Linked DNA regions of Aliidongia dinghuensis. The protein of the gene in region 2 interacts with the protein of the main gene of each other region in a pairwise test. Links are inferred from orthologs where the notes say so. Each region holds a gene or a part of one and is shown on either strand. Other genes may lie near its edges. The genes, in order: rlmN, ftsZ and IEY58_RS01775.

Region 1 (2,934 bases), on a different replicon or contig from region 2:
GCCCACGGCCTGCAGAACCAGTCCTCGGATTCGATGCTGTTCGGCCCGCTCTTCGAGAAGGACGTCGGCCACACGACCCAGACGCTCAATCTGTTTCTCGGCAAGAACGTCGGGCCGCACCAGGACAACCACGGCTTTGACCTGAGCTATGCCTGGCAGAGCCGCTGGAACATGACGCAGGCCTTCTCGCCGGCGGTCGAGGTCTATGGCGACGCCGGCCAGATCGACCGGATCGGCAAGTTCCAGGACCAGCAGTTCCTGGTCGGCCCGGTCGGGGTCGGCAGCTTCTTCGTCGGGCCGCTGGGCAAATTCAAGTACGAGGCGGGCTATCTGTTCGGCGCCACGCGCGCGTCGGCCAATGGCACGGTCCGCTGGAAGTTCGAACTCGAAATCCCGCTCTAAGGCGTCAGACCTCGGTCGAGGCGCCGGGATTGAGCGCCCGGCATGCTGTCTCGTATTGCAGGCCGATGAAGGGCGGGCGCTTGTAGAAGCCTTTGAGCCACGAGGCGACGAGGCACAGCTCCTCGAGCCGCAGCACCTCGTCGAGCGTGCCGTCCGGGAAACGGATCTCGAAACTGTCGGAGACGAACTCGAGCACTCGCTCGACCTGCTCCAGGCTCAAGCCCAGATCGGTTTCCAGCACCGCGGTGCGGATCAGTTGCTTTTCATCGATGCCGTATTCATCGCGGATCAGCTTCACGATCCAGCGGAACATATGCATCCAGTTCTTGACGTCCGCAGTCGAGGAGGACATCTGAGCGCCGCCGTTTGCCGTGGCAAGAAAGCCGCCCCGGCCCCGTGCCCTTTCAAAGGGCACCTCATTCGGTCGAAACGGTCCGTTCTTCTAGCACGGTCGGCTGCGCAGCGGCCATAGCGCGATGTCCGCAATTCGCGCGATCGGTGGTTGCCGGCAGCGGTTGCGGCGGCTCAGTTGGCCGCCGCCGCTTCCGCCTCGCGCCGCAGGAGCTCGCTCTTGCGGATCTTGATGCTGTCGGACTTGAGCTGGCCGCAGGCCGCCAGGATGTCGCGGCCGCGCGGCGTGCGCACGGGCGAGGAATAGCCCGCCGCATTGACGATGTCGGCGAACACCTTGATCGCAGCATCGGTCGAGCACTCGAACGGCGCGCCGGGCCAGGGGTTGAACGGGATCAGGTTGACCTTGGCCGGGATGCCCGAGAGCAGCCGCACCAGCTCGCGCGCCTCGGCCGGGCTGTCATTGATGCCCTTCAGCATGACGTATTCGAACGTGATGCGCCGGGCGTTGGACGAGCCCGGATAGGTGCGGCAGGCGTCTAGCAGCTCGGCGATCGGGTATTTCTTGTTGATCGGCACGATCACGTCGCGCAATTCGTCGTTCACGGCATGGAGCGAGACGGCGAGATTGACGGCGAGCTCTTCGCCGCACAGGCGGATCATCGGCACGACGCCGGCGGTCGACAGCGTGATGCGGCGCTTGGAGAGCGAGATGCCCTCGTGGTCCATGACGATCTTGAGCGCCTTCGAGACGTTCTCGTAGTTATAGAGCGGCTCGCCCATGCCCATCATGACGATGTTGGTGAGCTTGCGGTCGGTTTCGGCCGCGTTCCATTCCTCGAGCCGGTCCCGTGCGTGCATGACCTGGCCCACGATCTCGGCCGCCGTCAGGTTGCGCACCAGCTTCTGCGTGCCGGTGTGGCAGAACTTGCAGGTGAGCGTGCAGCCGACCTGGCTCGAGACGCACAGCGTGCCGCGGTCCTCTTCCGGGATATGAACCGTCTCGACTTCCTGACCGTCGGGGAACTTCAAGAGCCACTTGCGCGTGCCGTCGATCGAGGCAAGATCGCGCGTCGTCTCGGGCCGGCGCACGACGTAGCGTTCAGCAAGCCCGGCGCGGAAGCTTTTCGACAGCGAGGTCATCGCGTCGAACTCGGTCGCCCCCTTGTTGTAGATCCACTGCCACAGCTGATTGGCGCGGAACTTGGGCGCGCCGATCGACGCCATCTCGGCCACCAGCTCCTCGCGCGACAGGCCGACCAGGTTGATCCGCGTATCGGCGGTGGTCGCCGGCGTGGCTGTCGGCAATAGGGTGGCCGTCGCGTCGGCCGTCGGGGCGTGGGCGTCCATGGTCAAGCTGCTCATCGGAGTTCAAGCGGCTCTTATATGCCGAAACCCCGCGAAATCCCAAGGCCCGTCGCTGCTGGGCTGCAATACGCCGGGTGCGGGGGGCAAATTTCGTCATTCCCGCGGAGGCGGGGATCCAGTCCTTTACGCGCGGTAGCGCGGATAAAGAGTCATGTCGCCGCGGACGCGGCTCATGGCTGGGTTCCCGCCTCCGCGGGAATGACAGTTTTGTTCTACCGCTTGACCTTGCACGCCTTGTCGATGGCGCCCAGTGCTTCGCCGAAACCGGCGAGCGCGTAGACGTCGGAGACGTCGGCGCCCTTGGCGGGCTTGGCCTTGACGGTCAGTTCCTTGCCCTTCGCCATGGCGGTCACGACCGCCTTGTCGGTGTCGCTGTCGCGCGACCAGGCCGTGTCGCTCGCGGTGAAGAAATCGAAGCTCTGCTTGTCGATGGCGACGGTCACGTCGGCGCCCTTGGCGAAGGCGAAATTCTGGCCAGGCTCGACCGAGACCACGTTAAACGCCTTGTCGGCCGGTCGATGGGTGACGAGCAGATGGGCGTCGCGCTTGACCTTGGTCGGCTCCTGGCTCTTGGGCGCGCCGACGACGTAGCAGATCTCACCCTTGCCGTCGGCCATGGTATAGGCGGTCCAGCTATGAAACTCGCCGAGCTGCTTCGGGGCCGTCGTCGTCGCGGCGCCAGCCGCGCCGGCAGGGCCCGCCAGCAGAGGAATTGCGGCCAGGGCCGCGACGGCGGCCCAATGTTTCGTCGACATGAACTTACCTCGATCTCTCGTCCTACTGCCGGGGGTCCGATCCCGGCGCACCGTCCCA
Region 2 (3,028 bases):
CACGTGACGAACGACATCGCGCGCGGGCTCTCGACCCCGATCTCCCATGCCGAGCGCATGAAGACGCTCTACGGCAGCGCCATCCCGTCGCCCGCCGACGAGCGCGAGACGATCAGCGTGCCGGTGGTGGGCGAGGAGGAGGATGGGCACACCAACCACGTGCCGAAGTCGCACCTGATCGCGATCATCACGCCCCGGCTCGAAGAGACGTTCGAGCTCGTGCGCAACCGGCTCGAGACCTCGGGCTTCGACAAGCTCGCCGGCCGCCAGGTCGTGCTGACCGGCGGCGCCGCGCAACTTCCCGGCACGCGCGAGCTCGCCGGCATGATTCTCGACAAACAGGTGCGAGTCGGCAAGCCGACGCGAATTTCCGGCCTCGCCGAGTCGACCGGCGGACCGGCCTTCGCGACCACCGCGGGACTGCTGCATTTCGCCGCGTCCGAGCGCGCAGAGACGCGCGGACGCGACCCCAATGCGCCCGATCAGCCCAAGGGTGTGCTCGGCCGTATCGGCGGCTGGCTGAAGGAGAATTTGTAGTATGCCGGCGCCAATTTCACTACCGCCTATTGATCTGACCAACCGATTCGATCAGAATCGCGGCACTGGCGAAGGGCCGGTCAGATTGAGACTTCGCTATCGAATCGCCCTTGTTGCTTGCTTCTCGTAACCAAAGCCCGACGGCCCGTGCCCTGACCCGGAGGAACCGATGACCATCAACCTCAGCATTCCCAAGGAATTCAGCGACCTGACCCCTCGCATCATGGTGGTCGGCGTCGGCGGCGCCGGCGGCAATGCGGTGAACAACATGGTCCGCGCCAACCTGGTCGGCTGCGAGTTCATCGCCTGCAACACCGACGCGCAGGCGCTGCAGCATTCGCTGGCCGACCGCAAGGTGCAGCTGGGTCAGTCGGTGACGCGCGGCCTCGGCGCCGGCGCCCGGCCGGACGTCGGCCGCCAGGCCGCCGAAGAGGCGACCGAGGAGATCTTGGGCCACCTCAATGGCTCGAACATGGTGTTCATCACCGCCGGCATGGGCGGCGGCACGGGCACGGGCGCTGCCCCGGTCATCGCCAAGATGGCGCGCGAGAACGGCATCCTGACGGTCGGCGTCGTCACCAAGCCGTTCCAGTTCGAGGGCACGAACCGCATGCGGCTCGCCGAGGCGGGCATCGAAGAACTGCAGAAATTCGTCGACACGCTGCTCATCATCCCGAACCAGAACCTGTTCCGCGTCGCGAACGAACGCACGACCTTCGCCGAGGCCTTCAAGATGGCCGACGACGTGCTCTATGCCGGCGTGCGCGGCGTTACCGACCTCATGGTCATGCCGGGCCTCATCAACCTCGACTTCGCCGACATCCGCGCCGTCATGAGCGAGATGGGCAAGGCGATGATGGGCACGGGCGAGGCCGCGGGCGAAAAGCGCGCGATCGACGCGGCCGAGGCCGCGATCTCGAACCCGCTGCTCGACGATGTCTCGATGCGCGGCGCCAAGGGCGTGCTGATCAACATTACCGGCGGCTCGGACATGACCCTCTTCGAGGTCGACGAGGCCGCAAACCGCATCCGCGAGGAAGTCGATCCGGAAGCGAACATCATCTTCGGCTCGACCTTTGACGAGAAGCTCGAAGGCAAGATGCGCATCTCGGTCGTGGCGACCGGCATCGACGCCGAGGTCTCGAACGCCGCCCGCGCCGCGGCGGCGGCCCAGGCCGCAGCCCAGCAGCGGGCCGCGGCGCTGACGCCGCTCGCCGCCACGGTCGAAGCCCAGCCGGAGCCCGTCATGGCCCGGCTCGACGAGCCGGCCTCGATCGCGGCGCTCACGCGCAAGGCTGCGACCGCCGTCCATACCATGGGCGAGTTGCCGGTCCAGACGGCGCAGCGGGCGCCGGCAGCACCCGTCGAGCAGCGTTTCGCCGACCCGCGCGTTGCCGAACAGCGCCCGGCCGCCGAGGTGGCGGGCGATGCGTTCCTGGCGCCGCGGCCGATGCAGCCGATGGTGAGCCGCAACGAGGCCGACATGCCGCTGGGCGCACTGCGTGCCACCCAGCCGCAGCCGGCACCGAAGCCGCGTCAGGCGGCTCCGAGCCTGTTCCAGCGCATCATCGGCCGCGGCCATGCCGAGCCGCCGCGCGCGGCGCAGCCGGCCCCGCGGCCCCAGCCGCAGCAGCAGCCCCAGGCGGCACCGCGCCTGGGTGCGATCGACCCGGCCGAGCGGGCGCCGCAGAGCAGCGAAGAGGATTACCTCGACATTCCGGCCTTCCTGCGCCGCCAGGCGAACTGAGCGGCATCGGCATACCGCATCACGAAGGGCGTCGCCGGCTCCGGCGGCGCCCTTGCCATGTGGGCGCCATGCAGGCAGTTGCGCATACCGGTGCCGACGGTGACACACGGCCACAAGACCCGCCCACAATAGATTGTTTTTGCTTATAATTTTTCCAACACGCACTGCAACATTCGTTCATCAAGAGTGATTTGTTGCAGACTGGTCGGTTGGTTATTCATTACGCACCAAGGAAGGGCGAGTTCTCTTCCAGCAAAACAAATCTAGGTTTCGTCATGTTTCACAAGGGTGCCGTTCTGCAGAAGACGCTGAAGGCGCCGATCCACTGCACGGGGGTCGGGCTGCACAGTGGCGTCAAGGCTGCGATCACCCTCCGCCCGGCGCCGGCGAACACTGGCATCGTGTTCCGCCGCCTGGACGTCGAGGGCGCACCGGTGGAAATCCCGGCGGACTGGCGCCGCTCGGTCGAGTCTGCGCTGTGCACGCCGCTGACTGACGACAAGGGCATCTCGATCATGACGGTCGAGCATCTGATGTCGGCGCTCGCCGGCTGCGCCATCGACAATGCGATCATCGACATCATCGGGCCGGAAGTGCCGATCATGGATGGGTCGGCGGCACCGTTCGTCTTCCTGATCGAATGCGCCGGCACGATCGAGCAACTGGCGCCGCGCCGTTTCGTCAAGGTGCTGAAGCCGGTCCGTATCGAGCAGGGCCAGGCATCCGTGACGCTTGCGCCGGGCG
Region 3 (2,995 bases), on a different replicon or contig from region 2:
CGAAATCGACGATACGCAGATATTCGACGCGGCTCAGATCCGCGAACGGCTCGACCCGGATGTTGCCGCCCTCGACGGCGGCGACCGTGCCGATCGGCATGCCCGGCGGGAACACGCCCCCATCGCCCGACGTCACCACCCGGTCGCCGACATTGATCTTGGCGTGAGCGCCCAGATAGGCCAATTGCGGCCGGTCGGTATTGTCGCCGGCCAGGATCGCATGCTCGTCGCTGCCGCCGACGACGACCGGGATCCGCGAGTTCAGGTCCGTGATCATCAGCACGCGGGCCGCGCGCTCGCCGACCTCGGTGACACGGCCGATGAGGCCGGTGCCGCCCGCGGCCGCCTGGCCCTTGGCAACGCTGTCGAGCGTGCCGCGGTTGACCAGCAGGTTGCGCGAGAACGCGCCGCCCGAGGTGCCGATGACGCGGGCGGTGATGAACCAGGTGGAGCCGTCCGGCTGATAATTGAGCAGGCTGCGCAGACCCGCGTTCTCATTGTCGAGCCGGTGAGCCACTTGCTGCCACTGCAGCAGCGCCGCGTTCTCGGCACGCAGGCGCTCGTTCTCGCGATAGAGCTCGGCCAGGGCATGGAAATGCGCCACCGTATCGCTCACGGCGGTGACGGGCTGGGTCATCGCCTCCAGCACCGGCGCCATGACGTCGTTGACCTGCGTCCGGATCCGCTCGATCAACGCCTGGTCGGCGCGCCCGACGATCATGATCGCAACCGAAAGCAGCACAAGTGCCGAATAGGCGAAACGCTGCGCCGCCGATTTCAGCGGTCCGACAATCTGCGAAACAGGTGCCGAGCGCGATTTCACGAACGTTCCCCACGACGGATGGAGGACCTCGACACAACCATCAAATGTGCCGCCCCCGCCTCGTTGATTGTCGTCATATCACACGAAAGGGCAAACAATCGATTACGGAAATCAGAGTTCAGACCATCCGAGGTCGCAAATGCTTCAAATTTGACCGATAGATGACACAAATCGTTTCGAATGCGACTCATGGCTTGGCAAACCCGACGCCGGACGGTGACCCGATCAATACATGCTGATGAGGACGTTCCGGAGCGCCTTGTCTTCGAGCGCGCGGCCCGTCCCCATGGCGACGCAGGTCAAGGGATCGTCGGCGATCGAGACCGGCAGGCCGGTCGCATGGCGCAGGATGTAGTCGAGATTGGCCAGGAGCGCGCCGCCGCCGGTCAAGACGATGCCCTTGTCGACGATGTCGGCCGCCAGTTCCGGCGCCGTGTGCTCGAGCGCCACCTTGACCGCCTCGACGATCGCGCCGACCGGCTCGGCCAGGCTTTCCGCGATCTGCCGCTCGCTGATCACCAGTTCCTTGGGCACGCCGTTCATCAGGTCGCGGCCGCGGATCTCCATGACCCGGCCCTCGCCGTCCTCGGGCATGCAGGCGGAGCCGATCTCCTTCTTGATCCGCTCGGCCGAGCCTTCGCCGACCAGGAGGTTATGGTTGCGGCGCATGTAGGCGATAATGGCCTCGTCGAGCTTGTCGCCGCCGACGCGCACCGAGCGCGAATAGACGATGCCGGCCAAGGACAGCACCGCCACCTCGGTCGTGCCGCCGCCGATGTCGACGACCATCGAGCCCGACGGCTCGGTCACCGGCAGGCCGGCGCCGATCGCGGCCGCCATCGGCTCCTCGATCAGGTACACCTTGCGCGCACCGGCGCTCTCCGCCGATTCCTGGATGGCGCGGCGTTCAACCGCGGTCGAGCCCGAGGGCACGCAGACGATGATCTCGGGCGAAGCGAAGCTGCGCCGGTTGTGCACCTTGCGGATGAAATGCTTGATCATCTCTTCCGCGACTTCGAAATCGGCGATGACGCCGTCGCGCAAAGGGCGGATCGCCTGGATGTTGCCGGGCGTCCGTCCGAGCATCAGCTTCGCTTCATCGCCGACGGCGAGGACCTGCTTCTTGCCCTTGACGCTCAGGATGGCGACGACGGACGGCTCGTTCAGCACGATGCCCCGGCCCTTCACATAGACCAGGGTATTCGCCGTGCCGAGATCGATCGCCATATCGGCGGACATCCAGCCCAGTAGTGATCCAAACATGTGTCTTTGCTCGATGGTGCGAAGGAACGAAATTTCCGAAACGCCCGGCGCCCGCCGGACAGGCCCGGGTCGGATGCGGGGCGGGTCTAGGGCTGCAGTCCGCGGACGCCGCCGGCCGGCCCTGGACCCGGCGCGCCCGGCGGGCGGGCGGTCGACGGGGCGAGACGGGTGAACGCGGAACGAATGATCATGGACATCGGGACGCAAATCCGCCGGACGATCGCCGTCCGGCACGGGCTCTAAGGCAAGCCGCGCGCGACACGCGCCCGACACCGGCAGTAGGTCTAGCGAGTCACGTTTGGAGTCGCAAATGGATTCATGAGGCGGATTTGCGGCAAATCCCGCGGTTGCGGCGGGGCTGCCGTGCGCCGGGCAGGACTGTCGGTGCGCGGCCTATGCCTGAGATTGCGATCCCCCCGCCGCCCCGGCGAATAGGCTACAATCCGGAGTCTCCTCCGACGACAACGGGCACGATGATGATGGCCGAGCGGCATCTTGCGGATTTTCCCGACAGTCTCCTGCCCCCGCCCGAGGATGCGACACGGACCGGCGACGCGCCGGCCGACGAGCGGCTCGAACTCAGCCTCTACCTGAAGCCGCAACCCGGTGAGGCCGAAAGCGTCGCAGGGGCCCAGGACCCACGCGCCGCCCTCGCCGCCCGCCGGCACGCGCGCCACCGAGATGATATCGCCCGGGTCCGGCAGTTCGCCGCCGACCACAGCCTCACCGTGGCATCGGTCGAGCCGGCGCGGCGCCTCGTCAAGCTCGCGGGCACCGTCGCCGCCTGCGAGGCCGCGTTCGGCACCAAGCTCAGCCTCTACCGCCAGGGCGAGCGGCAGTTCCGCGGCCGCAGCGGCATGCTGCGCCTGCCGGCCGACCTGCTGCCGATCGTCGAGGCGGTGCTGGGCC

Evidence for each region.
Region 1: the proteins of ftsZ (region 2) and rlmN interact in binary tests that used the Escherichia coli proteins (3 or more experiments, as listed by UniProt). The link is inferred for Aliidongia dinghuensis from one-to-one orthologs.
Region 3: the proteins of ftsZ (region 2) and IEY58_RS01775 interact in binary tests that used the Escherichia coli proteins (3 or more experiments, as listed by UniProt). The link is inferred for Aliidongia dinghuensis from one-to-one orthologs.

The regions. Positions count from the first base shown.
Region 1 is NZ_BMJQ01000001.1:562,904-565,837, forward strand. What follows is about bases 16-2,794. They hold rlmN (23S rRNA (adenine(2503)-C(2))-methyltransferase RlmN), read right to left. Parts: upstream 2,104-2,794; coding sequence 928-2,103; downstream 16-927. Other genes in these bases: IEY58_RS02770 (hypothetical protein), read left to right, coding at 16-402; IEY58_RS02775 (acyl carrier protein), read right to left, coding at 407-754; IEY58_RS02785 (invasion associated locus B family protein), read right to left, coding at 2,334-2,794. Outside these bases: more of IEY58_RS02770, read left to right, coding at 1-15; more of IEY58_RS02785, read right to left, coding at 2,795-2,876.
Region 2 is NZ_BMJQ01000005.1:313,009-316,036, reverse strand. The notes cover bases 123-2,995. They hold ftsZ (cell division protein FtsZ), read left to right. Parts: upstream 123-706; coding sequence 707-2,284; downstream 2,285-2,995. Other genes in these bases: lpxC (UDP-3-O-acyl-N-acetylglucosamine deacetylase), read left to right, coding at 2,560-2,995; ftsA (cell division protein FtsA), read left to right, coding at 123-537. Outside these bases: more of ftsA, read left to right, coding at 1-122; more of lpxC, read left to right, coding at 2,996-3,028. UniProt on the Escherichia coli protein: Essential cell division protein that forms a contractile ring structure (Z ring) at the future cell division site. The regulation of the ring assembly controls the timing and the location of cell division.
Region 3 is NZ_BMJQ01000001.1:362,315-365,309, reverse strand. What follows is about bases 68-2,907. They hold IEY58_RS01775 (rod shape-determining protein), read right to left. Parts: upstream 2,087-2,907; coding sequence 1,049-2,086; downstream 68-1,048. Other genes in these bases: IEY58_RS01770 (S53 family peptidase), read left to right, coding at 2,560-2,907; mreC (rod shape-determining protein MreC), read right to left, coding at 68-823. In the rest of the region: more of mreC, read right to left, coding at 1-67; more of IEY58_RS01770, read left to right, coding at 2,908-2,995. UniProt on the Escherichia coli protein: Forms membrane-associated dynamic filaments that are essential for cell shape determination. Acts by regulating cell wall synthesis and cell elongation, and thus cell shape.